3 regions of the Nocardioides sp. CPCC 206347 genome follow, and region 2 is predicted to be linked to each of the others. Evidence: predicted binding sites of a transcription regulator. Region 2 holds the regulator's gene; each other region holds the start of a gene.

Region 1 (7,261 bases), on a different contig from region 2:
TGAACTGGCGCGCGGTCTGTGGCGACTGTCGGGCGTGCCGGCGCGGGGAGCCGCACTACTGCTTCAACACCCACAACGCCACGCAGAAGATGACGCTCGCCGATGGTGAAGGCGCCGGCACGGAGCTGTCGCCCGCCCTGGGCATCGGCGCGTTCGCCGAGAAGACCCTCGTGGCTGCCGGGCAGTGCACCAAGGTCGACCCGCAGGCACGCCCCGCGGCGGTCGGCCTGCTCGGGTGTGGGGTGATGGCCGGCATCGGTGCGGCGATCAACACCGGCGCGGTGACCCGCGGCAGGAGCGTCGCGGTCCTCGGTTGCGGCGGCGTCGGCGTGGCGGCGATCGCCGGCTCTGCCCTCGCGGGGGCGAGCCCGATCATCGCGGTCGACATCGACGCGAAGAAGCTCGAGACCGCCCGCCGGATGGGCGCGACCCACGTGGTCGACTCCTCGGTGGTCGATCCGGTCGAGGAGATCAAGCGGATCTGTGCGGAGACCTACGACGGCGCGGACGGCGCCGACGTCGTGATCGAGGCCGTCGGGCGGCCCGAGACCTGGAAGCAGGCGTTCTACGCCCGCGACCTCGCCGGCACGGTCGTCCTGGTCGGCGTACCGACGCCGGACATGAAGGTGCCGGACATTCCGCTGATCGACGTCTTCGGTCGCGGGGGTGCGTTGAAGTCCAGCTGGTACGGCGACTGCCTGCCCAGTCGTGACTTCCCGATGCTGGTCGACCTGTACCGCCAGGGCCGACTCGATCTCGACGCATTCGTGTCGGAGGAGATCGGCCTGGGTGACATCGAGGCCGCCTTCGACAAGATGCACCACGGCGACGTGCTGCGCTCGGTCGTGGTCATCTCATGAGCGGCGCAGTTCGGGTCGACCACGCTGTCACGAGCGGCACCTTCTCCCTCGACGGGGAGACCTTCGACGTCGAGAACAACATCTGGGTGGTCGGTGACGACGAGGAGTGCATCGTGATCGATGCGCCGCACTCGGTCGACGACATCATCGCGGTGGTCGGGACGCGCAAGGTCCGGGCGATCGTGTGCACCCACGCGCACGACGACCACGTCCGGGTCGCACCCGAGCTCCGGGAGCTCGTGGTCGCGCCGATCCTGCTGCACCCCGACGACCGGACGCTGTGGACGATGACCCACCTCGACCACCTCTGGGACGTCGACCTGTCGGACGGCCAGGTCCTCGCGGTTGCCGGTACGACGTTGCGGGTGCTGCACACGCCCGGCCATGCGCCGGGCGCGGTGTGCCTCTACGCGCCGGACCTGGGGTGCGTGTTCACGGGCGACACCCTGTTCCAGGGCGGGCCGGGTGCGACCGGTCGTTCGTTCAGCGATCGTCCGACGCTGGAGGCATCGATCCGGGCGAACCTGTTCGCGCTGCCCGACGACACGGTCGTGCACACCGGCCACGGGGCCGACACCACGATCGGCGCAGAGGCCGCGACACTCGGTCGCGACTGATCCCGCGCGGGCCCGGCGTCAGCGCCGGGCGTTGCGGAACGGCCGGATGAGCAGGTCGTTCACGGCGGCGACGAGCGACCGCAGGGAGATCCGCACGTCAGCCCCTGGTCGCGAGGACGGCGGCCACGATGATCAGGATGATCCCGAGGATGCCGAGGATGGGCAGGCCCGTCGTGCGGTGCCCGCGGTGGGCGCCGGCGTCGGCGGCGTTGGCGGCACGCTCGATGGCGGGCATCGGTCCTGTCGCGCGGTGCTTGACGGTCACGTGGTTGGACATCTCTCACTCCTTGGTCCCGAGGTGTTCGAGAGTCCAGACGCGCTGGGCCCCGGAACATCACGCGATTTCCGGAGAAGGTTCCCTGACGCCGGCCGGGACGTGGCTCAGAACGGCTGGACGAGGAGGGCGGTGCCCTCGCCGGCAACGCGGGTGAGCACGATCGTGCCCTCGTTGTCGCCGCTCAGTGCCAGCCGCTTGCGCAGCTGCTCGGGGACGACGTCGACACCGCGCTTCTTGATCGTCAGTCGTCCGATGCCGCGTTCGCGCAGCGCCGCCTTGAGCTGCTTCTCCCGGTAGGGGAGCTCCTCGACGACCCGGTAGCCGCGTGCAAAGGGCGAGCGGAACGCGGAGTCGCCCATCACGTACGCGATCTTCGTGTCCAGCAGGCCACCGTCGACGCCGGCCGCGACGGCGGTGACCAGGCCTGCGCGGATGACCGCGCCGTCGGGTTCGTAGAGGTAGGCGCCGACCGGCCGTACGCCGACGGCCGCCGGGCCGGGGTCGTCCTCGTCGGTCAGGCTGGCGAGTCCGCCGGACCCGATGACGGTCGCGCGGCGGGCCACGGTCGCGGTCCGCCCTGCCCACAGGGCGGCTTCCTTGACCTCGCCCTCGTCACTGACCCATTCGGCCTCGACGCCTTCGGGGATCAGCGTGTGCGGGATGCCGGGGGCGACCTTGACGCAGGCGTCGCGCCGGAGGAGTCCTTCGACCCAGGTCCACGGCGGGGTCCAGTCCTCGACCCGGAAGCTGCGCCCCGCGCCGGTACGACGCGCGGGATCGGCGAAGGCGATGTCGAAGGCCCGGTGGTCGATCTCGGTGGCGTCGGCGACCTGCACCGCTCCGGCCAGGCCAAGGGCAGCAAGGTTCGCTTCGGCGACCGCCACCCGCACCGGGTCGAGGTCCACGCCGGCGCACACGATCCCGGCCCGCGACGCAGCGATCAGGTCGCCACCGATCCCGCAGCCGAGGTCGATCAGGCTGGTCGCCTCGAACGCCGTGTAGCGGCCGGCCCGGTGCTCGGCGACCCGGAGCCGCGTGGACTGTTCCAGCGCGTCCGGCGTGAAGTACATCCGCGGCGCGAGGTCACCGAACTTCGCCACCGCGCGGACGCGCAGGTCCACCTGCGTGAGTGCCGTTGCCGCGCGTTCCGCGGACGTCGTACGACGAAGGGCGGAGCCCGCGGCCAGGGCGCTCGCGCCACTGTCGACGAGCGCGGTCGCCTCCGCGAGGAGGGTCTGGCCGTCGTCGGTCAGCAGCCACCGGAAGGCATCGAGGTCCACCCGGTGATCCTGTCAGGTCGTGACGGACTCCGGAGTCGCGCTGTCGGTGTCCTGGTGCGCGTCCTTGGTCGCATCGCCGTGCCCGGGCCACCAGGCAGCGTGTCCCAGGAGCGAGGTCAGCGCCGGCGTGAAGAACATCGACATGACGAACGCGACGATGAGGATGCCGACCGCGAGCGCGAAGCCCATCGACACGATCAGCGTGTTGCCGCCGAGCATCAGGGACGCGAAGGTGCCGGCCAGGATGACGCCCGCGGCGGCAATCGTCGGCCCCGCGTGCGTCACGGCCTGGGCGGCCGCCTCGTGCGGATCGCGCCCTTCCCGCGCCTCCTCGCGCAGTCGGGCGATCATCAGGATGTTGTAGTCCGTCCCGAGCGCGGTGACGAACAGGTAGATGTAGATCGGCAGCATGAAGATCAGGCCGGACTCCCCACCGATGAACTGGAACGCGATCACGGTGAGGCCGAGGGTCGCTGCGAAGCCGAGGGCGACCGCGGCCATCAGGAACCACGGTGCGACCAGGCTGCGCAGGAGCAGCGCGAGGATCACCATGATGACGAGCGCGGCCACCGGGAAGACCACCTTGTAGTCACGGGCCATCGCTGCCGACATGTCGGCGAAGATGCCGGGCGTACCGCCGACATAGGCCTCGGTCCCCTGGGGAGCGGCCTCGTGGGCAGCGTCGCGGATGGGCCCGCTGACGTTGTCCTGGGCGACGTCGGAGACCGGGTCGTCGGACAGGGTCAGGTAGTACTGGAAGGCGGACTGGTCCGCGGACGGGACCGGACCGGCCACCTCGTCCACGCCCTTGGCCTTGCCGAGGGCCGTCTTGAACGCCTCGAGCTGGTCAGGCGTGACGGTGGTGCCCTTGGCGTCGACGAGGACCGGGACGGGTTCGGCGGCACCGGCGGAGAAGTGCTCCTGGAAGGTCTCCATCGCCTCGGTCGACTCGACGCCGTCCGGCAGGCTCGAGTTGAAGTCGAAGGACGGGTTGAAGCTGAGGGCGAAGATCGCGAGCACCGCCATCGCTCCGCCCGAGACCAGCGCTGTGCGTCCGGGGTGGCGGCCGACGGTGTTGCCGAGCTTGATGAAGGTGCCGTGCTTCGGCTCCTTCTGCCACGACTTCGAGGGCCAGAAGAGCGCCTTGCCGAGCAGCGACACGAGGGCCGGCACCAGGGTCAGCGCCGCGATCAGCGTGACGAACACGGCGATCGCCAGGGCCGGGCCGATCGCCCGGAAGATGCTCAGCGAGCTGAGGATCAGCGCCATGAACGCGACGATCACCGCGCCGCCGGCCGATGCGATGGCCTCGCCGGCCCGGTCGAGGCTGTGGACGACGGAGTCGCGGACAGCGGCGCCCTGGCGCATCCGTTCGCGGTGCCGGAACAGGAAGAACAGGATGTAGTCGGTGCCGACGCCGTACAGGACGACGATCAGGATCTGCTGCACCGACGAGTCGGCCTTGAGGTCGAAGATGTCGTTGGCCCAGGCGATCGCGCCGGTGGCGATCGAGGAGACGAGGCCGACGACCACGATCGGGAGCAGACAGATCAGCACGCTCCGGAAGATCAGGGCGAGCAGGCCGACGATGAGCACGACCGTCGCGATCGCGACGATCAGCAGGGTGGTCTCGCCCGATTCCTGCGAGTCGAGGCCCTGGGGCACCGCGCCCGTCGTACGGATCTCGAGGTCGGTGCCCTTCTCGAGGTCGCCCAGTTCCTTGCGGAGGTCCTTGGCGTCGTCGAAGGCCTGCGGGTCGTACCCGGTGGCGCCGTCGGCGAGCGGGACGATGCCGAACATCACCGTCTCGTCGGCGGACAGGTTGGGCTTGCCCTCCTCGTTCTGGGTGATGACCAGCTGCTGGAAGGTCTTCTTGCCCAGCGTCGGGGCGACCTCCTTCGCGATGTCGGTGGCCGCGGTCTGGTCGGCGGCGGTCAGCTTCGCGCCGTCCTTGCGCTCGATGACGAGGATCGCGCCGGGGGAGAAGGCGTCGGAGAACTTGTCCTCCTGCAGCTTCAGGGCCTGGATCGACTCGTAGTGGTCGGGCAGGAACTCCGAGTTGTCCTGGGTGGACTCGAGGGCGGGTGCCGTGGCGCCGACAATGACGGCGATCAGCACCCACGCGGCGATGACGAACCAACGGAACCGAGTCACGAACCGACCGAGCGCAGCGAACATGCTGGAACGCTATCGGCGCAACGGTGCTGTCGGTCAACCGACTTTGGTAGGGCCGTGCCGGAACTTCGGGCATCTCGACCAGGGGTCGCTCTGGCACTCCCTTGCGGAGAGTGCTAGTTTCGTGGTTGGCACTCTCGGACCGAGTGTGCCAATGCTGACCGGGAAGTCCGCTTCCCGGCTCACGCCCACCGAACCCAAGCAGTCAGCTCAGAAAGTGGAGGTCGACATCGTGTCGGTCAACATCAAGCCCCTCGAGGACCGGATCGTCGTCAAGCCCCTCGAGGCGGAGCAGACCACCGCGTCCGGCCTGGTCATCCCCGACACCGCCAAGGAGAAGCCCCAGGAGGGCGAGGTCCTGGCGATCGGCCCCGGTCGCATCGACGACAACGGCAACCGCGTGCCGCTCGACGTTTCCGTCGGCGACAAGGTCATCTACAGCAAGTACGGCGGCACCGAGGTCAAGTACTCCGGCCAGGAGTACCTCATCCTCTCTGCGCGCGACGTCCTCGCCGTTCTCGCCTGATTCCGTTTCCTCCGTTGAAGGCGCTGCGCTGATTCGCGTGGCGCCTTCAGCACTTCCCAAGGAGTAGCAATGCCCAAGATCCTGGAGTTCAACGAGAACGCCCGGCGTGCGCTCGAGCGCGGCGTCGACGCCCTCGCGAACACCGTCAAGGTGACGCTCGGCCCGAAGGGCCGCTACGTCGTCCTCGACAAGAAGTGGGGCGCGCCGACCATCACCAACGACGGCGTGACCGTCGCGCGTGAGATCGAGCTGGACGACCCGTTCGAGAACCTTGGTGCCCAGCTCACCAAGGAGGTCGCGACCAAGACCAACGACGTCGCCGGTGACGGTACGACGACCGCGACCGTCCTGGCGCAGGCGCTGGTGCACGAGGGCCTGCGCGCCGTCGCCGCCGGTGCGAACCCGATGGGCCTCAAGCGTGGACTCGATGCGGCTGCTGCCGCTGTCGGCGACGCGCTCAAGGACGCCGCTCGCGAGGTCGACGACGAGAAGGACATCGCCTCCGTGGCGACCGTCTCCTCGCGCGACAGCCACATCGGCGACCTGCTCGCCGAGGCGTTCGGCAAGGTCGGCAAGGACGGTGTGATCACCGTCGAGGAGTCCAACACCCCTTCGACCGAGCTCGAGTTCTCCGAGGGCATGCAGTTCGAGAAGGGCTACATCTCGGCCTACTTCGTCACCGACGCGGAGCGCCAGGAAGCCGTCCTCGACGACCCGTACATCCTGATCAACCAGGGCAAGATCTCGGCGATCGCCGACCTCCTGCCGCTGCTGGAGAAGGTCATCCAGGCCGGCAAGCCGCTGTTCATCCTCTGCGAGGACGTCGACGGTGAGGCGCTGTCGACCCTGGTCGTCAACAAGATCCGCGGCACGTTCAACGCGGTTGCCGTCAAGGCGCCTGCGTTCGGCGACCGTCGCAAGTCGATCCTCCAGGACATCGCGGTGCTCACCGGCGCCACGGTCATCTCGCCCGAGGTCGGCCTCAAGCTCGACCAGGTCGGTCTCGACGTGCTGGGCAGCGCCCGCCGCATCGTCGTGACCAAGGACAACACCACGATCGTGGACGGTGCCGGCGACGCCGCTGCCGTCGCGGGTCGCGTCGAGCAGATCAAGAAGGAGATCGAGACCTCCGACTCCGACTGGGACTCCGAGAAGCTGCAGGAGCGCCTGGCCAAGCTCGCCGGCGGCGTCGTGGTCATCAAGGTCGGTGCCCACACCGAGGTCGAGCTCAAGGAGAAGAAGCACCGGATCGAGGACGCCGTCTCCGCGACGCGCGCCGCGATCGAGGAGGGCATCGTGCCCGGCGGTGGTTCGGCCCTGATCCACGCCGTGTCGGTGCTGGACGACGACCTCGGCCTCACCGGTGACGAAGCCACCGGCGTCCGGATCGTCCGCAAGGCCGCCGACGAGCCGCTGCGCTGGATCGCCGAGAACGGCGGCGTCAACGGCTACGTCATCACCAACAAGGTGCGCGAGGGCTTCGCCGAGAACGGTGCGAGCTTCGGCTACAACGCCGCCACCGGCGA
Region 2 (7,261 bases):
GGTACGTCCTCACCGTCAGCGGCGCCAGCCCCACCAGCGGCCCCACCAACGGGCCGGCGACCGACACGCGGACCGTCACCGTCCGCTGACCGACCCACCGCTCACGCAAGGATCGTTCTCATGAACCACCCCGTTTCCCCCCGCCGCACCCTCGCTGCTCTCACCGGGGCGCTGCTGACCCTGGGCCTCCTTGCCGGCTGCGGTGACGACGACGCCGACCCGGCGGCGTCCGATCCCACCAGCCAGGGCACGGCCAGCAGCGACGCGACGACGGATGCGACGGGCAGCCCGACCGGCAGCCCCACGACCGGCGGGACCACGGGAACCGCCGATCCGGAGGTGATCCCGGTCTACTACGTCGGCGACACTCCCGACGGTGACCGGCTGTTCCGCGAGTTCACGCAGTCCTCGGGCGTCGCACCGCTCGTCGCTGCCGCTGCCGCGGTCACCGAGGGCGACCCAGTCGACCCCGACTACCGCACGCCGTGGCCCAGCGGCCGCTTCGCGTCGATCACGCAGACCAGCACCGCGATCGTGGTCGAGGTGGCCGAGGAGAGCTGGCTCGAGGCAGGTTCGCTGGACGCCGACCTGGCCGAGCTCGCCGTCCAGCAACTCGTCTACACGCTCCAGGGCACCATCGGGAAGCGCCTCCCCGTCACCGTCGAGTACGACGGCAGGCCGGCCGACACGCTGCTCGGAGTCAGCACGGCGGGCGGCCTCAAGGCAGCACCACAGCTCGACGTGCTGGCGTTCATGAACGTCACCGAACCCGCCGAGGGCACCACGGTGCCCGACTCGTTCACCGCCACCGGCCGCACCAGCTCCTTCGAGGCCACGGTGGGCTGGACGATCGAGGACGCGACCGGCACGGCGGTCCTCGAGGGCTTCGCCACGGCGGAGGGCTGGATCGACAAGCTCTACCCCTGGAAGACGAAGGTCGACGTCAGCAGCCTGGACGCCGGCACGTACACCTTCATCGCCCGCACCGACGACCCTTCGGGCGGCGAGGGCCCCGGCCCGACGGAGGACACGAAGCGGATCACGATCGAGTGACCGTGGACAGGACGGGCAGGATGGGCGCGTGAAGTTCAGCCGGCAACGACTCAACCGCACCCTGTTGCTCCGCCAGCACCTGCTCGAGCGGGTCGACCTGGCACCGGCCGCGATGGTCGAGCACCTGATCGGCCTGCAAGCGCAGGAGTCCCTGCCGCCGTACCTCTCCCTGGCGGCGCGGCTGACCGACGTCGACCCGCGTGCGGTCAGTGGCGCGATCGAGGATCGCAGCCTGGTGCGGGTGCTCAGCCTGCGCGACACGGTGCACCTGCACGTTCCCGGCGACGCACTGCAGCTCCCGGTGTGGGCGGCACCCGTGCGCGAGCGCGAGATGAAGCAGAGCCAGACGATCGGCGAGGCACGCACCGTCGACCGGGCGGCCTTCGCCGCCGCGGTGCGGGAGGTGCTGGCCGACGGCCCGCTCCCCCAGCGCGCCCTGGGCGCCGGTCTCGCCGAACGGTTCCCCGCGTTCACCTCCGGCCAGCTCGGCCAGGTCGCCCGCGTCGCGGAGGTGCTGGTGCAGCTGCCTCCGCGCGGCTGCTGGAAGCCGACCGGGTCGACGGCGGTGGCCTACGACTTCCTCGACCGCTGGCTCGATGCACCCCTCGCCGAGCCCGACGTCCCCGACCTGATCCGTCGCTACCTGCGGGCCTTCGGTCCGGCCTCCGCTGCCGACGTCACCACCTGGTCGGGCATCACCCGACTGGGACCGATCGTCAAGGCCATGGACGACCTGGTGCAGCACGAGGACGAGAACGGCCGCCCGCTCTATGACCTGGCCGATGCCCCGATCGCCGAGGAGGACGCACCCGCCCCGGTCCGGCTGCTCGGCACGTACGACAACGTGTGGCTCTCCCACGCCTCCCGGGACCGGGTCACCGCACCCGAACGCCGCAACGCGTGGTTCGGCGTCAACGGCGCCCAGATGATGTCGTTGTACGTCGACGGGTGGCTCGAGGGCCTGTGGCGGATCGAGGACGACCGGATCGTCGTCGGCGAGGTCCTGCGGTCGCTGACGAAGGCCGAACAGGCCGAGCTGGACGAGGAGATCGCCCGGACCGAGGCATTGCTCGCCCGGTGAGGCTCAGGCGCCCCAACGTGGCGTGCGAGCGAGCAACGCCGACACTGCGGCCACTCCGGCCGTCGACGTGCGGAGCACCTCGGAGCCGAGGCCCACGGCCACCGCACCCGCGGCGACGAAGCGCGCGACCTCGTCGTCGGTGAGCCCACCCTCGGGGCCGACCACGACGAGGATGTCGCCGTCGCCCGGCAGGGCCAGCGCGGCCAGCGGTTCGGTCGCTTCCTCATGCAGCACGACGGCGACGTCGACGCCGGCGATCAACGCGGCCACGTCGTCGGTCGTGGCGAGGGGATCCACCTCGGGGTGCCACGCACGGCGCGCCTGCTTCGCCGCCTCGCGGGCCGTCGCCTGCCACTTGGCGTGCGACTTCGCAGCCCGTTCGCCCTTCCAGACCGCGACGCTGCGGGACGCCGCCCACGGCACGATCCGGCCGACGCCGATCTCGGTCAGCACCTCGACGGCGAGCTCGCCGCGATCGCCCTTCGGCAGTGCCTGCACGACGGTGAACTGGGGCGACGGCTCCAGCTGGTCCGCGATCTCGCGGACCAGCACCGAGAACTCCCGCTTCGACGTCTCGCTGACGTCGCCGGTCGCCACCCGACCGACCCCGTCGGCGAGCTGCAGCGACTCCCCCACCCGCAGCCGTCGTACGACGACCGCGTGGTGGGCCTCGTCGCCCTCGACCGTCACGGTGTCACCGGCAGCGACACCGGCCAGCGATGCGACGAGGTGCTGCGGGAGGGTCATCGGCTGGTCTCGTCGGGCGATCGCGTCAGGTCAGTGCGCGGTGAAAGCGTCGCGGAGCCGGCCGAACATCGACTTGTGCGTCGGCCGCACGTCGCCCGTGGGCTGCTCCTCGCCCCGGATGGCCGCCAGCTCGCGCAGCAGCTCCTCCTGACGGGCATCGAGGCGACCCGGGGTCTCGACCGCGATGGAGACGACGAGGTCGCCCCGACCGCCGCGCAGACCGGGGACGCCGCGACCGCGCAGCAGCACCTGGTGGCCGGACTGGGTGCCGGCCGGGATCGGCAGGTCGAAGCTGGTCTCGACACCGGAGTCCTCGGCCTGGTCGAGGTCGGCCTCGAGGGTCGGGAGCGAGATGGTCGTGCCCAGCGCGGCCGCGGTCATCGGGACCGACACCGTGCAGTGCAGGTCGTTGCCGTTGCGCTCGAACGTGGCGTGCGGCGCGACGTGGATCTCGACGTACAGGTCTCCGGCGGGGCCGCCGCCCGGGCCGACCTCGCCCTGCTCGGTGAGCTGGACGCGGGTGCCGGTGTCGACGCCCGCGGGGATCTTGACGGTCAGGCTGCGGCGCGAACGGACGCGGCCGTCACCCGCGCAGTCGCGGCAGGGGTCGGCGATGACGGATCCGAAGCCGCGACACGCAGCGCAGGGGCGCAGGGTCCGGATCTCGCCGAGGAACGAGCGCTGCACGTGCGCGACCTCGCCGGCACCACGACAGGTCTCGCACGCCACCGGCTGGGTGCCCGGGGCGGCACCGGCACCGCTGCACGTCGTGCAACGGATCGCCGTGTCGACCTTGAGCTCGCGCGAGACGCCGAAGGCGGCCTCTGCCAGCTCGACCTCGATGCGGATGAGGGCGTCCTGGCCACGGCGCACGCGGGCACGCGGACCGCGGCCACCGCCCTGGCCGCCACCGCCCTGGCCGCCGAAGAAGGCGTCCATGATGTCGGTGAAGGAGAAGCCGGCACCCTGGCCGCCGCCGAAGCCGCCGCTGAACGGGTCGCCTCCGCGGTCGTACGCCGCGCGCTTCTGCGGGTCGGACAGCACCTCGTACGCCGCGGTGACCAGCTTGAACTGCTCCTGGCTCTCCGGGTCGGGATTCACGTCCGGGTGGAGTTGCCGGGCCAGGCGCCGGTAGGCCTTCTTCAGGGCGTCCGCATCCGCGTCGCGGGCAACACCCAGCAGTTCGTAAAGGTCCGTGCTCACTTCTTCTCCATCATCCTGAGGCGCCGGGGAGCGCCATCAGTTCTCGTCGAGGATGCGCGACATGTAGCGCGCGACTGCGCGCACCGCCGCCATCGATCCGGGGTAGTCCATGCGGGTCGGGCCCACGATGCCGAGGGACGCGAGCGCGTCGTCGGGGCCGTAGCCCGTCGCGACGACACTGGTCGACGCCAGTTCCTGGTAGGGGCCTTCGGCACCGATCCGGACCGTCACTGCGCCACTGCCGGTGGCCTCGCCGAGGAGCTTGAGCAGCACGACCTGCTCCTCCAGCGCCTCGAGGAGGGGGCGGACCGACGTGTCGAAGTTGTCGCCGAAGCGGGCGAGGTTCGCCGTACCGCCGACGACGACCCGCTCGTCGGACCGGTGGTCGCTCATCGCGTCGACCAGGGTGTCGACGACCGAGACGGTGACCGCCGAAGGAGCCGGGGAGCCGGGCTCGGGGTGGATCAGCGCGTTGAGCGCCGCCGCCGCCTCGGCGATGACCTCACCCGTGGCGGCAAGGTTGACGCGGGAGCGCAGCGCGGCGAGGTCGGCCTCGGCAAGCTCGCTCTCGAGCTCGATCAGGCGCTGCTCGACGCGGCCCGAGCTGAGGATCAGCACGAGCAGCAGGCGGGTGGGGGTCAGCGCGACGATCTCGACGTGGCGCACGGTCGAGTGCGACAGCGAGGGGTACTGGACCACGGCGACCTGGCGTGTCAGCTGCGCCAGCACGCGCACCGAGCGGTGGACGACGTCGTCGAGGTCGACCGCCCCGTCCAGGAAGGTCGCGATCGCACGCCGCTCGGCAGAGCTGGTGGGCTTGACCGTCGAGAGCCGGTCGACGAACAGCCGGTAGCCCTTGTCGGTCGGCACCCGGCCGGCGCTGGTGTGCGGCTGGGCGAGGTAGCCCTCCTCCTCCAGCGCGGCCATGTCGTTGCGGATCGTCGCCGGGGACACGTTGAGGTGGTGGCGCTCGACCAGCGCCTTGGAGCCGACGGGCTCCTCGGTCGCGACGTAGTCCTCGACGATGGCGCGCAGCACGGCGAGCCTGCGGTCCTCCTGCATGCCCCACCTCCTGCTCGTCCTGCGCCAGTTCGTCTGGCACTCCGCTCCAGCGAGTGCCAATGCTACCGCTGGAGGGCCCGAAACCCCGGACCGCCGGACCGAGACCTTCCCCGCACCCGCCGTCGCATGTAGGTTAGGCTCACCTAATTCCCGCGCTGAAGGAGAAGGCCCATCGTGTCCCTCGATACCGGCATCGACGCAGCTCGCGTCGACATCCACCGCCTCGCGGCGGCGGCCCGCAGCATCCTGGCCTGCCCCGACGACGTCTCCCTCGTCGTCGACGGGATCGACGACATCACCGCGGGGCTCGATCACGAGCACCTCGAGATGCGGGACCACGGCGGGCGCCCGGTCTTCGCGTGCCCGGCCGACTCCGACCTCGCCCGCGCCGCCCACGACCGCCGCGGCGCCCTGCTGACCCTGCGCAGCGGCCTGGGTCGCCCGGGCTCCCCCGATCGCGACGCGACCCTCACCCTGTCCGGCCGGCTCGAAGCGAGTGGCCTCGAGGAGTGTGAGTGCTGCTGCGAGGTGCGCCTGCGGGTCAGCCTGCACCTCGACTTCGCCGTCCTCGCCCGGGACAGCGCCCCCGAGTCCGCCCCCGACAAGGCCCGCCTGCGGGTCCCGCTCGCCGCCTTCGGCTCGCGCGCCCACGACCTCAACCGCGGCTTCCTCCAGCGCTCCGTCGAGCACGCCAACCTGTGCCACCAGGACGAGCTCCGCCGCGCGATCGCGACCCGGACCGACACCCGCCTCGGCGACATCGTGGGTGTCCAGCTCGCCGAGCTCCAGACCACCGCGGTCGTCCTGCAGTGGGTCGACGTCGACGGCGCCCACGACGCCGAGCTCCGCTTCCCCCGGGCGGCCACCTCGACTGCCGACCTCGGCGAGCTGCTGCGCTCCGAACTGCACGCCGGCATCTGTTGACCGGGCCGTAGCCTGACCAGGTGCCGTTCACCGAAGTTGCCGACCGTGTCTGGGTCCTGCGTCACCCGTGGTTCGACCTCAACGTGACCGTGGTCGGCGGTGACCGCGGGCTGGTCGTCGTGGACACCCACGCCTCGTCGCTCGCCGCGACCGAGGTCATCGGCGAGCTGCGCAGGCTGGGCCGCGGTGACCTCGTCGCCGTGGTCAACACCCACGAGCACTTCGACCACACCTTCGGCAACGCCACATTCCTGCAGGAGTACGGCGACCTGCCGATCCACGCGACGGAGGAGGCTGCCGAGCGAACCGTCCCGGCGGGCGAGCGGATCAAGGGCCTGTACCGCGCAGCCGACGACGAGCCGCGTGCCGAGGAGGTGCTCGCGACCACCATCCGGCCCGCCGACACGACCTTCTCCAGCGCCTCCGTGATCGACCTCGGTGACCGCCAGGTCGAGCTCGTGCACCCCGGGCGCGGCCACACGGGTGGCGACCTGGTCGTCCGGGTCCCTGACGTCGACGTCCTCCTGGCCGGGGACCTGGTCGAGGAGTCGGCGCCGCCCGGACTCGGCGAGGACTGCTGGCCGATGGACTGGCCCGGCACGCTCGACCTCGTCGTCGGGCTGCTGACGCCCGCCTCGATCGTCGTGCCCGGTCACGGAGCGATCGTCGATCGCCGCTTCGTCGAGGAGCAGTGCGACGACCTGCGTGCCGTCGCCGAGACGATCCGCGACCTCGCCGGACGCGGCGTGCCCGAGGCCGAGGCCGTCGCCGCCGCGGAGTGGCCCTTCCCCGCCGAGGCGCTGCGGCACGCCGTACCGCGGGGGTATGCGCAACTCCCCCGGGCGCGCCGCCACCTGCCCATGGCGTGACCGGCCTAGGCTCGCCTGTCGTGGATCGCTACGGGACCGACGTGATGGCCGGAGACTGGAAGGTCCCCAAGCGGGGCCGCGCCGTGGAGACAGCGGGCGACATCGGGCTGGTCGTCGAGGAGGTGACCACCGACTGGTGCGGCGAGATCGTGGCCGTCGACCGCGACCTGGACACGCTCACCCTCGAGGACCGCCGCGGCAAGCGTCGTACCTTCCCGCTCGGCCCCGGGTTCCTGCTCGAGGGCAAGCCCGTGATCCTCACCGCACCCCTGCGAGCCGGTGCCTCCGGCCCGGCGAAGCCCACCCGGACCGCCAGTGGCTC
Region 3 (7,261 bases), 680 kb from region 2:
GATGCCAAACTAGAACAAGTTCTCGCCAGAGGTTCGGGGGAGAATGCTCCGGTGACCGACCACCACTACGCGCTGGATCTCGTCTGGCAGGGCAACCGCGGCACCGGGACCAGCGGCTACCGCGACTACGGCCGCGACGTGACCCTGCGGGCGGCGGGCAAGCCGGACCTGCTCGGTTCGGCCGACCCGACGTTCCGCGGCGACGCCACCCGCTGGAACCCCGAGGAGCTCCTGCTCGCCGCACTGGCCCAGTGCCACTTGCTGTCCTACCTGCACTCGGCCGTGCTGCACGGCATCGTCGTGACGGCGTACGACGACAGCCCGGTGGGCGTGATGTCCCAGGCGGGCCACGGCGGACACTTCACGTCGGTCACCCTGCGCCCCCGGGTCACCGTCGCCGATCCGGCGCACGTCGACCTCGCCCGGGAGATCCACGGCGAGGCCAGCCGCAACTGCTTCATCGCGGCGTCCGTGAACTTCCCGGTGCTGCACGAGCCGGAGATCAGGCTCGCTTGAGGGTCGGGATCACGTCGTTGAGAAGGGAGCGCGCGGTCGTCCGGTCGGGGGCGACCACGCTGATGTCCACGACGGTGCTGCCGTTGACCACGTAGAGCGACCCGCCCTGCAATTCGGTGCCGCTCAGGGAGATCGTGGTTCCGAAGATGCGTCCGGTGCCCAGTGGGGTGTCGACGTTCTCGCCTTGCGTGGTCGTGACATCCAGGTCGATGAAGGCTGCCTCGAACTTCGCCTGTGACGGGAGGCTGCCACTCTGGTCGAAGACCGTCACGGTCATGACGCTGGCGAATCCCATCAGGTAGAGGTCGACTCTCTTGAGCGTTGCCCGGAGCTGATCGACGGTCAGCCCGGTGCGCTCGGCGAGTTCCTTGCCGCGTGGACTGTCCGCGGCGAAGGACAGGTCGCTCTCGCTCAGTGCCGTCCATCCCGCCGGGACAGAGATCCGGACCCCCGCACGCCGGGCGGTGAACGCCTTGGCCTTGGGCTTCTTCTTCGGCTTGTCGGCCTTGGGCTTCGGCTTCCCGTCGTCCTTCGACGGGCCGAGCGGCGAGGACGAGGACTCGATCAGGATCTTCTCCGAGTCCGGCACCGTCTCGGTCGCGCAGCCTCCCGCCAGGAGGGCGGTGGCGACGAGGAGGGGAGCGAGGCGTCGGAGCATCCGCCGACAGTAAAGGGAAATGGTGCGGATCGTCCGGCGTTTCGCCATGGTCCCGCCACTGTCCGTTCAGGCTGGTCTGGTTCAAACGGGACATGACTCGCAGCCGTACCGCCCTGCTGGCCGTCGGCGCCCTCGTGGCCGGCGTCGGGGTGACCACCGGCGGTGGCCGAGAACTGTTGCGCCGGCAGGCCGCGATCGCCCGCGCCCGGATCGGCAAGCCCCTCGGTGAGGACGCGTTGGCCGCCGACAAGACCTGGAAGAAGAAGACGTACGGCGGCCCGCCCCTCCAGTTGCTCGTCCTCGGTGACTCGATCGCCGCCGGGCTGGGAGCCGAGCGCCCGAAGGACACCCTCGGCGCCCGCATGGCCCGCGACCTGGCCAAGCGCCTGCACCGGCCGGTGGCGCTGCACACCGCGGCGGTCGTCGGGTCGGAGACCTCGGCCCTGGCGGGGCAGCTGGACGGGCTCGCCGAGGGCTACCGCGCCGCCGTCGCCGTCATCGTGGTCGGCGGCAACGACGTCACGCACCGGGTCCCGGTCAGCGCGTCGGCGTCGCAGCTCGAGGAGGCGATCGTCCGGCTGCGGGCCGCAGGGACGGAGGTCGTGGTCGGCACCTGCCCGGACCTCGGTGCACTGCGGCCGGTGCCGCAACCGCTGCGTTCGCTCGGTTCACGGATGTCGAAGCAGCTCGCCGCGGCGCAGGCTGAGGTCGCCGTACGCAACGGCGCGCACGCGGTGTCGCTCGCGCACGTCGTCGGTCCGTTCTTCATCACCAACCCCGACGAGATGTTCAGCCTCGATCGCTTCCACCCCAGCGCCCTGGGCTACAAGCGGACGGCCGGGGCGCTCGTCCCTTCGGTGCTGCTGGCTCTCGGGCACGCGGGGACCGTGCCCTTCGGCCATCACGCGCCGACGACCGCCGCGGTGGAGTGACCCTCCAACCTTTTGGCGCTGATGTGCGTTGATGGGGTGTGACCACCGATGAGGAATCGTTTCGCCGCTGGGCAGGGGAGCGCCAGTACGCCCTGCTGCGGACGGCGACGTTGCTCACCGGCGATCGACAACGCGCGGAGGACCTGGTCCAGGAGGCACTGACGAAGGTGGCGCTGCGGTGGCGCCGGCTGCGCGACGACAACCCCGAGGCCTATGCCCGCCAGATCATCGTGCGCGACAACATCTCCGCGTGGCGCAAGCGGCGCCGTGAGGTCGTCGTCGACCACGTGCCGCGCGTCGTCGTCCCCGACCACACCGCCGCTTCCGAGCGCCGACTGCTGCTCGACGAGGCCCTGGCCACGCTGACGCCGCGGCAGCGGGCCGTGGTCGTCCTGCGCTACTACGACGACCTGACCGAGCGGGCTGCTGCCGAGGCGCTCGGCGTCAGCGTCGGCACCGTGAAGAGCCAGACCCATCTCGCCCTGAGCCGCCTGCGTGAAGCCGCACCCGAGCTCGCCGACCTCCTTCGAGAGGAGAGCTGACATGACCGATCAGCGACTGCGCGACCTGCTCCACGAACAGGTGGCCGACCTCGAACCGAGCGACCTCTCCGGTGCGGCCTGGGCCGGTGCGCGTCGGATCCGCCAGCGTCGTGTCGCGGTCGTGGCGGGCTCGGCCGTCGCGATCGTTGCCGTGGTTGCGGGCAGCCTCGTCCTCGCCCGGGGCGACGGCGGGGAGCCGACCGACCCCGCGCCGACGCCGACCACCGAGCAGACGGTCGTCCCGTCGTCGGTGGTCGCGCCCGGTCGCGACTACCGCGGAGCGAAGACCTGGTGGGCGCCGACCAGCGCACAGGAGAAGGACCTGCCGCTCCTGCGCGGTACCCCGCTGCCCGACGAGATCGACCTCGCCGAGGGTGCACCGGCCCATCCCGCCGGCGTGCGCGCCGTGGCCGTCTACCAGCTCGCCGGTGAGAGTGTCGCGCCCGGTCGGGTGGTCGTGATCGGCGCCGACCGGACGTCGTACTCACTGGACGTGGGCCGGCTCGACCGGGTCACCGACGAGCAGGGCAATGCGCAGTCGGCGCTGACCCAGGAGAGCCTCGCGCCCGACGGCAAGCACGTGTTCTTCGTCCAGGACAGCTCGCTGGAGGTCTACGACCTGATGAAGGGCTCCTGGTCGAGCTACGACATCGTGCCGTGGATGGGCGAGCAAGCGCTCTGGCTCAACTCCGCCGAAGTCTGGACGCCCGGCGAGCTGGGCCCGCCCGACGGAGTCGGAACGACATACGACGTCACGGGGTCCGGCATCGATTCGTCCTCGGGCGGCCCGGACGTGCCGCGGGTGTGGGACACGTCCGACGAACCGTTTGGGCCGATCCGGGTCTCGAGGAAGGACGGTGCTGCGCAGGCCATGTTCCTCGCCGAACCCGCGACGGGACCGACGGGCGGCCCGGTGGGTGGCACGGACGCGGTCGCGGCCCGGGTGGGGACCGTGGAGGGCGAGGACGTCCATCTCCTGGTCATGCCCGGCCTGGACGAGGGCCGCTGGAAGGGCTGTTGCCCCGTCGCCGGCTGGCTCGACGACGAGACGGTGCTGCTGCAGTCCCGCTCCGGTACGTCGCGGATCCTCGCGTGGCGGGTCGGGACCCCGGACCTCCAGCGGGTCTCCCGCCTCGTGGGCTGGGAGCCCGGCGAAGAGGTGCCCGTGGGGAGCTTCGCCGACCTTCGCTGAACGTCTTTTCCTTGCACTCGCAGGGGTCGAGTGCTAAACATGAGGCTGGCACTCGTAAGATCAGAGTGCCAATCCCGGACCGGCCCTTCGGACCGGATCACCACGAACGCACCTGCGAAGGATCGCAAGAGACATGTCGAAGCTGATTGCTTTCAACGAAGAGGCCCGGCGCGGGCTCGAGCGTGGCATGAACACGCTCGCCGACGCCGTCAAGGTCACCCTCGGCCCCAAGGGCCGCAACGTCGTCCTGGAGAAGAAGTGGGGCGCCCCCACGATCACCAACGACGGTGTTTCCATCGCCAAGGAGATCGACCTCGAGGACCCCTACGAGCGCATTGGCGCCGAGCTGGTCAAGGAGGTCGCCAAGAAGACCGACGACGTCGCCGGTGACGGTACGACCACCGCGACCGTGCTCGCCCAGGCCCTCGTCAAGGAAGGCCTCCGCAACGTTGCCGCGGGCGCCAACCCGATGGGCCTCAAGCGCGGCATCGAGGCGGCTGTCACGGCCGTGACCGAGCAGCTGCTCGCCCTGGCCAAGGACGTCGAGACGCGCGAGCAGATCGCCGCCACCGCCACCATCTCCGCCGGTGGCGACGCCACCGTCGGTGACGCCATCGCCGAGGCGATGGACAAGGTCGGCAAGGAGGGCGTGATCACGGTCGAGGAGTCGAACACCTTCGGCATCGACCTCGAGCTCACCGAGGGCATGCGGTTCGACAAGGGCTACATCTCGGCCTACTTCGTCACCGACCCCGAGCGCATGGAGACGGTCCTCGAGGACGCCTACGTCCTCATCGCCAACTCCAAGATCAGCAACGTCAAGGACCTGCTGCCGCTCCTGGAGAAGGTCATGCAGTCGGGCAAGCCGCTCGTCATCCTCGCCGAGGACGTCGACGGCGAGGCGCTGTCGACCCTGGTCGTCAACAAGATCCGTGGCACGTTCAAGTCGGTTGCCGTCAAGGCCCCCGGCTTCGGCGACCGCCGCAAGGCCATGCTGCAGGACATCGCGATCCTGACCGGCGGCCAGGTCATCTCCGAAGAGGTCGGCCTCAAGCTGGAGACCGCTGGTCTCGAGCTGCTCGGCCAGGCCCGCAAGGTCGTCATCACCAAGGACGAGACCACCATCGTCGAAGGTGCCGGCGACGCTGGCCAGATCGAGGGTCGGGTCAACCAGATCCGTGCCGAGATCGAGAAGTCGGACTCCGACTACGACCGCGAGAAGCTCCAGGAGCGCCTCGCGAAGCTGGCCGGCGGCGTGGCCGTCATCAAGGTCGGCGCGGCCACCGAGGTCGAGCTCAAGGAGCGCAAGCACCGCATCGAGGACGCCGTCCGCAACGCGAAGGCTGCCGTCGAAGAGGGCATCCTGCCCGGCGGCGGTGTCGCACTGGTCCAGGCCGGCGCGACCGCGTTCGAGAAGCTGGAGCTCGAGGGTGACGAGGCCACCGGTGCGAACATCGTTCGCGTCGCGCTCTCGGCCCCGCTGAAGCAGATCGCGATCAACGCCGGCCTCGAGGGCGGCGTCGTTGCGGAGAAGGTCGCCGGTCTCCCGGCCGGCCAGGGCCTCAACGCCGCGACCGGCGAGTACGTCGACCTGCTGGCCGCGGGCATCATCGACCCGGCCAAGGTCACCCGCTCGGCGCTGCAGAACGCCGCGTCGATCGCCGCGCTGTTCCTCACCACCGAGGCCGTCGTGGCCGACAAGCCGGAGAAGGCTGCCGCTGGTGGCGGCGACCCGACCGGTGGCATGGGCGGCATGGACTTCTGAGTTCCACCGCGTAGCAATCGCTTGCAGGGCCTCCGCTTCGGCGGGGGCCCTGTGGCGTTTCGGGACCGGCGCCGTCGGGCCCGGCCGTCGGTGATCGCGTGCGGATTCATCAAGGTATGTCGACGAATCAGCACCCCCCGTGGTTGCTCACCATGGGAAGTGCCAATCCGGCTACATACCTTGATGAACCCGCAGCGGGCTCACCACGAGTTCGGGCGGTTGAAGTCGTCGTCGTACAGGTCCTGCTCGTCACGGCGCTGCTCCAGGCCCTCCTGGTTGTTGCGCTCGAGCTGCTCCTGCCGGGGGTCCTTCTTGCCGTCGTCCTCCCCGTCGCCCTCGTTGTCGGGCTGCTGGGGGTCCTGAGGGGGCGGGTCCTGCGGCTGGGTCTTCTGGATCTTGTTGCGGAGCCGGTCGTCGACCGTTGCGGCGTCGTCGCTCTGCTCGTCGCCGCGGCCGGAGTCGGTCGGGCAGGAGCCCTCGGCGAGGACGTCGATCCCGGCGTCCCACGCGAGGATCGCCTCATCGGTCTTCTTGGCCACCTGCAACGAGTCGCCGACGGCTTCGTGCACGAGTGCGAGGTTGATGCGTACCGTGCACTCGTCGCGGTGCGGCACGGTCTCGAGGGCGGTCTCGTAGGCGGTGATCGCGTCGGGCCAGGCGCCGTCGACGTACAGGGCGGTGCCCTCGTTGAAGAAGGCGACCCACGACTCGAACCAGTTGAGGCGCTGGTTGTCGGCGAACTCGGCGACCGCGCGGTCGAGGTCCTGGTCCTCGAAGGCGTCGCGTCCTGCGGAGTTGTGCTGCAGCGTGAGGCCGACCTTGAGGCACCAGGCCAGCACCATCAGGGCCGGGAGGATGCCGGCGACCAGCAGCACCCGGCGCAGCCGGCGGCGCGGGTTCGGAGGCTTCTTCACCGGGCTGCCCCCTTCGCGGACGGCGGCAACAGGGTGTTCCGTGCGGACCACACCCCGCGCCAGCCGGCCCGCAGCTCGGCGAGCACCAGCGCGAGCAGGATCAGGCCGAACAACCAGGTGAGGTCGTGCTTGGCCGGGAGGCCGTCGCCACCTTCGCCGTCGACGTACGACGCCTCGAAGGACTCCGCGATCCCTGCGATGCCCGCGGTGCTGGTGCGGTGGGCGAACGCGACCCCGAGCTCGTCGGCGATCTTCTCGAGGTTCCCGAGGTCGGCCTTCGAGACCGCGCTCTGGTTGGTCTCCGGGTCCAGGACATAGCCCTCGTCGATGTCGAGGTCACTGGACGACGGCATCGTGGCGCCCTGCTCCGTGCCGTAGCCCAGCACGATACCGCCGGCGATCAGGTCGGCGACGTCCTCGAAGGTGGGGTCGGCGCTGCCCTGGCCCTCGGCCGTGTCCTCGCCGTCGCCGACGTAGACCACGACCCGACGCCGCTCGGGCCGCTGCTCCTCGGCGCGCTTGAGGACCTCGGTCAGCTCGGGCACCGGCCGGTCGGCCCGGGACCCCTCGCCGTCCTGCGGGCCCTCGAGGTACACCGTGTCGACGGCCGACTCGAACGCGGTGACGTCCGTGCTGAACGGCAGTACCAGGCGCGCCTCGGCACCGAAGGTCAGTATCCCGAAGCGGGCCCCCGGCAGGTCCTCGGCCAGTGCGACCAGGTCCGCCTTCACACCGTTGATGC

Evidence for each region. Region 2 encodes HrcA, which represses chaperone genes, less so after heat shock. Its sites were predicted from a motif close to TTGGCACTCGNNNNNNNCGAGTGCCAA; they were not measured.
Region 1: groES (co-chaperone GroES) is a predicted target of HrcA. The motif match lies at 5,303-5,329, and genes of this name have one in related genera.
Region 3: groL (chaperonin GroEL) is a predicted target of HrcA. The motif match lies at 3,886-3,912, and genes of this name have one in related genera.

What each region holds. Positions count from the first base shown of each region.
Region 1 is NZ_JBMCYZ010000001.1:1,169,990-1,177,250, reverse strand. Features, by position in the region: gene ACOACQ_RS05610 (S-(hydroxymethyl)mycothiol dehydrogenase) at 1-860, shown strand, start outside; gene ACOACQ_RS05605 (MBL fold metallo-hydrolase) at 857-1,477, shown strand; gene ACOACQ_RS05600 (hypothetical protein) at 1,575-1,754, opposite strand; gene ACOACQ_RS05595 (THUMP-like domain-containing protein) at 1,859-3,034, opposite strand; gene ACOACQ_RS05590 (MMPL family transporter) at 3,047-5,212, opposite strand; gene groES (co-chaperone GroES) at 5,442-5,735, shown strand; gene groL (chaperonin GroEL) at 5,805-7,261, shown strand, end outside.
Region 2 is NZ_JBMCYZ010000002.1:1,026,612-1,033,872, reverse strand. Features, by position in the region: gene ACOACQ_RS11365 (hypothetical protein) at 1-89, shown strand, start outside; gene ACOACQ_RS11360 (Gmad2 immunoglobulin-like domain-containing protein) at 121-1,053, shown strand; gene ACOACQ_RS11355 (winged helix DNA-binding domain-containing protein) at 1,082-2,134, shown strand; gene ACOACQ_RS11350 (16S rRNA (uracil(1498)-N(3))-methyltransferase) at 2,138-2,881, opposite strand; gene dnaJ (molecular chaperone DnaJ) at 2,912-4,084, opposite strand; gene hrcA (heat-inducible transcriptional repressor HrcA) at 4,121-5,146, opposite strand; gene ACOACQ_RS11335 (hypothetical protein) at 5,321-6,070, shown strand; gene ACOACQ_RS11330 (MBL fold metallo-hydrolase) at 6,091-6,939, shown strand; gene ACOACQ_RS11325 (DUF3097 domain-containing protein) at 6,984-7,261, shown strand, end outside.
Region 3 is NZ_JBMCYZ010000002.1:342,757-350,017, forward strand. Features, by position in the region: gene ACOACQ_RS07870 (OsmC family protein) at 52-516, shown strand; gene ACOACQ_RS07875 (hypothetical protein) at 503-1,174, opposite strand; gene ACOACQ_RS07880 (SGNH/GDSL hydrolase family protein) at 1,267-2,106, shown strand; gene ACOACQ_RS07885 (SigE family RNA polymerase sigma factor) at 2,145-2,648, shown strand; gene ACOACQ_RS07890 (hypothetical protein) at 2,650-3,840, shown strand; gene groL (chaperonin GroEL) at 3,974-5,605, shown strand; gene ACOACQ_RS07900 (hypothetical protein) at 5,806-6,519, opposite strand; gene ACOACQ_RS07905 (vWA domain-containing protein) at 6,516-7,261, opposite strand, start outside.